One region of the Paenibacillus sp. CFBP13512 genome, then DNA from elsewhere that is predicted to be linked to it. Evidence: predicted binding sites of a transcription regulator. Region 1 holds the regulator's gene; the other holds the start of a gene.
What was found. Region 1 encodes NrdR, which represses ribonucleotide reductase genes. Its sites were predicted from a motif close to AACACNATATATNGTGTT; they were not measured.

Region 1 (3,437 bases):
CCATATAACTGACTCTTGTAAATGGCATAATTCTGATCCTCCATCTGATCAATAAATTTCTTAAATATTTAAGCGGTTGTGTATGCTCTTATTGTACTTAGAATCATTCTATTTATATAATAGATAATAATCATAAAGATCATTCATTTTATCGATGAAGATAGCAAAAGGAGATGGATCATGGATCTGACAGAATTGATTGCTTTTCAGACAGTCATGCGTGAAGGAACGTTCTCCAAGGCTGCGGAAAAGCTAAATTATGCTCAATCGACAATTACCAACCAGATTAAACGATTAGAAAAAGAGTTAGGAATCACTTTGTTTTATCGCAATTGGGAAGCTACACTCACGCCTGCCGGGCAACGATTTGCAGAACAAGTGGATCAGCTCATCCAGCACTGGCGTTATGTAGGCGATATTGCCAAGCAACTAAACGAAGAAGAAATAGGCACATTACGCATTGGAGTCACAGAAACATGGGCAGACTACCATTTACCTCACATTTTAAATGAATTTCGGCAATATAAACCTAAAATTGATTGCGAGATTACAGTGGGTCATTCTGCTTTTTTGGAAGAATGTTTGCAACAGGAAAAAATCACTATTGCGTTATGTGCAGATTCTGAATATTCTCATCTTTTCTTATTCGAACCTTTAGCGCAAGAATCGATCTCTGTTGTTATACCAGTAGGTCATTCATTAGCTACCGCTCAAACGGTAACGATAGACGAGTTATTATCGCATTTATTGATTATTGGACAATCGTCTTGCAAGTATCGATTACAGGTAGAAAAAGCGTTCCGAACATATGAGCAAGAACCGTTATTTTATACATTAAATCAGCTATCACTGATTCCTTTGTATGCTGAGCAGTTAAATGGAATTGGGATTGTTCCTTCTTCCTTGCACATAGACTCTGGATATACTTGCTTGCCTTTTCCAGTGTTAGATAACCCTTTAAATATCGGTATCCTGCAACTTCGTTCTATGAAATACAGTAGTGGGATACAGCAACTTTTTATCGAACAAGTGCGGAATTATTTTCACAGTCGTTAGTAGGATGAGAGTTTAATCTGCTATTTAGTAGATAGGAATAATTCATTATTTTATAGAAATGTATACCAAAAAGAGCATCTCTACATGTGACTGTAAAGATGCTCTCTTTTGCTTATCAAGTATCCTCTAACGTTATTACGATCTCTAATCTTATGTAACTCTGATTAGGTATTCGTATTTTCGCTCTCTTCTTTGGATAATAGACCTTTGAGCTCTTTCATAAACATATTAATATCTTTAAATTGACGATAGACTGAAGCAAAACGTACATAGGCTACTTCATCGACAGGGTACAACTGTTCCATCACTAACTCGCCTACAGCACGACTTTCCACTTCTGCCATCGCTGTAGTATGTAGACTTTTTTCCACTTCAGAGACGATCATATCCAATTGATCTACAGATACAGGGCGTTTCTCACAAGCACGAATTAGACCACGAAGAATCTTATCACGGCTAAATTCTTCACGACTACCATCTTTCTTAATCACAATCAGTGGAGTTTCTTCTACCATTTCGAACGTCGTAAAACGGCGATTGCAACTTTCACATTCACGTCGACGACGAATCGACTTATTATCATTGGCTGGACGGGAATCCAGCACCTTGGTTCCATTGTGACTGCAATATGGACATTTCATTGCTCACGTCACTTCCTTTCTCGCCAACCGTTCATTCGGACATCATTTCAGTCAAGTTCACGCATATATAGTTCATCTATTATCAAATATATGTGTTCCAGAATCCAACATAGTGTTTGTTCGATCTAAAAGGCATCGTATAATTCAGTATACTGCTTATAATAATATAATACACGTTGAACATAATGTCTTGTTTCGCCAAAAGGAATATCTTTAGCATCTTCTAGTGTGCCATCCCATTTACCGGAACTGAGCCATGATTTCACATTGCCAGGCCCTGCATTGTAAGCCGCAATCACAGCCACCTTATTGCCATCAAACTGACGATTGAGCTGTCTTAGATACCATGTACCGATCTGGATATTGGGATCGATCTCATGCTTCACCGTTTCCAGTGACATATTATCTAAGTGTGCTTGCTCCATGATCCATTGCGCTGTATTAGGCATCAATTGCATCACACCCAAGGCACCCTTTTTGGATTCCATACTTGGTTTAAAATTCGTTTCTACTCGAATAATCGCAGCGACTAAAAAAGGATCGACTTCATACGCAGCAGCATGCGCACGAATCTCTTCTTTGTATTCGATTGGATAAATCCAACCTAACCAGCGACTATTGAAAAAAACAACGATCACAACAAGGATAAACAGTGGTAAAAGTATTCTTTTACGAACCAATTTCTTCATGAAAGACCTTTACTCTGCCAGAACTCTTCCAATTGAGCATACGTATCCTCAAGGGTACCGCTGTTATCAATTACAATGTCAGCTACTTTTTTCTTTTGCTCAATATCCATTTGCGCATTTATTCGTTTCCATGCTTGTTCTTCTGTTAATCCATCGCGCGCTATTAAGCGTTCCAATTGCACTGATTGAGGCACATACACTACCATAATCTGGTCAAACGTATAGACACCTTTGGCTTCTAGCAATAATGGAATATCTGCAACCACTAACATATCTGGATATTGTTGTTCTAGCTCTAAAGTACGTGTCTGAATCAATTCACGAATCGCAGGATGAGTAATCTCTTCAAGCGATTTGCGTTCTTCAGGATGGGTGAAAATATGTTCACCTAACTTTTTACGATTCAGTGTTCCATCTGCTTGTAACATGTCTGCGCCAAAACGTTGTACCACCTGTGCAAGCACAGGATGGTCAGGCATCATCACTTCACGCGCAATCAGATCAGCATCGATCAGCTTGGCTCCTTTAGCGGATAACCACGCAGACACCGAGCTTTTACCTGTTGCGATTCCTCCGGTTAAACCGATATTCATGATGTCACCTCAATGTTTCTGACGAGTAGGTAGCGGCTGACACACAGGGCAAAAATGTGTTCCTCTTCCGCCAACAACCGTCTTCTCGACAAGTGTTCCGCATTCATAACAAGGTTCTGCTTTACGACCATAAATACGTAGACTGTGCTGGAACATCCCCATTTCGCCCTGTCCATTGACATACGACTTAATCGAAGAGCCACCTGCTTCTACAGCATCCGCAAGTGTTGATACAATGGCTTCGTGTAGACGGGTTAATTGTTCTGCTGTTAACGTATTAGCGATCTGCTCTGGATGAATTCCTGAACGAAATAAAGCTTCATCCACATAAATATTTCCGATCCCTACCACATACTTCTGATTGAGCAACACAGGCTTAATCATCGTACGACGCTTGCTCATTAGATTGATAAACTGCTCTGCTGTAAATTCAGGCGCAAGCGGTTCAAGCCCCAAGT
Region 2 (3,437 bases), on a different contig from region 1:
AAATAATTCGCTTGTGTACCATTTACCCCGAATGCTCCATGAATGGGTGCTACGATCCGGTAAGGCGCTTGTACGTCGGCAAGAGATTGGAATGCTGAAGGTACTTCACTGCGATACTTACTAAATAGACCTGATCGTGTTTCTGATTCCAATTCGCCTACCGTCTGATCGTAGTTACCTGCACGATTCACAAGGCGATGCTGTAAAGGAAAACCAAAACCATCTACACGTGTCGTATTTCCATGATATCCAGTACCATCAACAGTGAATTCTACAAAATCAAAATAGATATTACGGTTAGGGTCAGCAGGGTTATTGATATCCGGGCCTGCAAATCCATCATCATATGTTTTGATATAACAAGGTGAACCTACACAGATAAACATTCGACCGGAATCGATCTTCGGCATATTCACCCAATTGATCTGATCCAGCGTACTGTAGATATTGGCGTAATTGACTCCATTTTTGGTGAGATGCCCTGTAGCATTGTTGAGTGCGGTAGAGATAGGCTTGAGCTGACCGCTATTATCGAGATAACTCCATTGTTTAGTGGCAGGATTGATTCCGAGAATGCCCCAGTAAATCTGATTATTTGCATACGCACCTTTGGTACCATTAAGTACTTTGAACGATAGTACGCCATTGCCTGTAGCTGTAGGAATAGAAGCCGCAGGTATACTGTAGATTGAATCAGAACCTGTTCCGGGATTAGTGGGTGTAGTTGAACCGGATGTGACGGTATAGCTAAAGCTAGGGGTATCATAAGCAGAAGTTCCATTATTGTACGTAAATGAATATTTGATCACTTGACCGGTAGCTACATTGGATACATTTTGAATATACCGCTTAGATCCACTATCATACGTCATACGCAGATTTTGCAAATTACCCGAGTTCACCGAGTAATGGATATCTACCCATGATGTATTTACACTCGAAGAGAACCAGATTGTTGCTGTTGTACCTGAAGTGGTGGCTCCTTGGGTGTAATCAGCCGCAGATACAGATGATGAAGCAGGGGAGAAGAGATTGCTTGTCAGAACAAGTACAGATAAAAGCAAGAAGTAAACCATTTTCTTCATACGTATATCCTCCTATTCAAATTGTATGCGATTGCAATTTCGCTTTTAATTATTTCAATATATGGTAATAAATACAAGACAAAAACCATGTGTAATCCTCATGTGTATTTCTATGCCAAACTTTCTTAATTTAAAGAAACTTTTATTTGCTTTTTTGTTCAAGAACAGCTAAAGTTTTATACTTGAGCGTCTAAATAGACCGGAATTTATGTTCATTTTAAAGTGAATTTATGTTCATTGCATAATCTGGAAATGTTCGGGAAAAAGAAAAACAGAATGCACTATATCTAGTATGTCAAGAAAATTATTTTTTTATAAATGATTATCGAGATGTATGTAAAATACGTGTTCGAATAAGTCCCCGTTGTACTTGGATTTTTGAAAAATTAGACCGTTTTTAAGGCATGTTTGGACAGCGGTGTAGACCTTCAGTTCCTATTGACAACACTATATATAGCGTATATCTTTGATAAAGTCTTCTATATATTGCGGTTGCGATGTTTGAGCAGAGAATATATAGGTTATAGCTAATTATACGCACTAGAGCAGATAACACTGAGATGATATTAGAGCATTGTTATCTGTATTTATATAGTGATTGAACGGATGAAGGGTACTACATATTGAACCGAGAAGGAGATGTCACACCATGCTAATTGCTTATGATTCCAAAACAGGCAATGTGAAACGATTTATCAACAAATTGAAATTACCTGCTGTACAAGCTGTACAGATTGATGAGGCGCTGACGTTGAATGAACCTTTTGTACTGGTTACGTACACAACTGGATTTGGTCAGATTCCTGATAAGGTAGTTCACTTTTTGGAGAGAAATCACAATCGCTTGATTGGAGTTGCAGCAAGTGGCAATCGTAATTGGGGTGACAAATTCGCTCGCAGTGCTGATCTGATCTCTGAACGTTATAATGTACCGGTGGTGTACAAGTTCGAATTAGCAGGTACAACAGGAGACGCACAACGATTTCAACAGGAGGTAGATAAAATTGCGGCATATTGAATTGAACAACTTACTGATGCAACGGGATGAGAGTGGATTTTTCCGTTTGGATAAAGATAAAGAAGCAGTTGTAGAATATATGGAAGAGGTAGCTCGTAAAAGTATCAACTTCCCGGATACAGCAACCAAAGTACGTTATATGATTGATAACGACTACTATGAAGATATGTACAAAAATTATACTTCGCAAGATGTGGAAGAAGTCTATGCGATTACACATAGCTATGATTTCCAATTTCCATCTTACATGGCGGCATCCAAGTTCTATACGGATTACGCAGTAAAAACAAATGACCGTAGTCAATACTTAGAGCATTATGCAGATCGTGTTGCAGTTGTAGCTCTTCATTTGGGACGCGGAGATGCAGTGAATGCCAAGACGCTTGCTAAGTCGATGATGGAACAACGTCTACAACCAGCAACACCTACATTCCTGAATGCAGGTAAAAGTCGTCGCGGTGAGATGGTATCTTGTTTCTTACTTGAAATGGATGATTCACTGAACTCGATCAACCATGTATTGAACACTTGTATGCAATTATCCAAAATTGGTGGCGGTGTAGCGGTCAACTTGTCCAAACTTCGTGGACGTGGTGAACCGATCAAAGGTGTTGAAGGTGCAGCTAAAGGAATTATGCCTGTATTGAAACTGATGGAAGATGCTTTCTCCTATGCAGATCAAATGGGTCAACGTAAAGGTTCTGGCGCAGCATATTACAATATTTTTGGCTGGGACGTTATGGAATTCTTGGATAGCAAAAAAATCAATGCCGATGAGCGTACACGTCTCAAAACATTGTCAATCGGTCTTGTTGTACCGAATCGCTTCTACAAATTAGCAGCAGATAACGAACTATTGCATGTATTCGCTCCTTACAGTGTATACAAAGCCTATGGTAAATATCTGGATGATCTAGATATCGATGAAATGTACGATACATTGCTTGCAGATGATCGTATCAAAAAGAAAGCCATTATGAGCGCTCGTGATATGTTAACCAAAATCGCAAGTGTACAGTTGGAATCTGGCTATCCGTACATTATGAACAAAAGTAATGCGAATAACGGTCATGCACTAAAAGATATCGGTTCTATTCGTATGTCTAACTTGTGTACTGAAATTTTCCAATTGCAAGAAACTTCTAAGATTACTGATTATGGTCAAGACGATATCATTCGTCGTGATATTAGCTGTAACTTGGGTTCACTGAATATGGTTAACGTGATGGAACTTGGCAAAATTCGTGAATCGGTTCATGAAGGTATTATGGGTCTAACTTCTGTAAGTGATATGACAGATATCGCAAATGCACCAGGTGTAGCTAAAGCAAACC

Region 2: a site for NrdR is predicted at 1,529-1,546, ahead of nrdI (class Ib ribonucleoside-diphosphate reductase assembly flavoprotein NrdI). Genes of this name have one in related genera too.

The regions. Positions count from the first base shown of each region.
Region 1 covers NZ_QGAD01000004.1:342,110-345,546, reverse strand. Annotated here, with positions in the region: gene PaeCFBP13512_RS08085 (tautomerase family protein) at 1-28, opposite strand, end outside; gene PaeCFBP13512_RS08080 (LysR family transcriptional regulator) at 181-1,056, shown strand; gene nrdR (transcriptional regulator NrdR) at 1,221-1,697, opposite strand; gene PaeCFBP13512_RS08070 (lytic transglycosylase domain-containing protein) at 1,823-2,386, opposite strand; gene coaE (dephospho-CoA kinase) at 2,383-2,979, opposite strand; gene mutM (DNA-formamidopyrimidine glycosylase) at 2,989-3,437, opposite strand, start outside.
Region 2 covers NZ_QGAD01000002.1:328,538-331,974, reverse strand. Annotated here, with positions in the region: gene PaeCFBP13512_RS03765 (glycoside hydrolase family 64 protein) at 1-1,085, opposite strand, end outside; gene nrdI (class Ib ribonucleoside-diphosphate reductase assembly flavoprotein NrdI) at 1,735-2,103, shown strand; gene nrdE (class 1b ribonucleoside-diphosphate reductase subunit alpha) at 2,090-3,437, shown strand, end outside.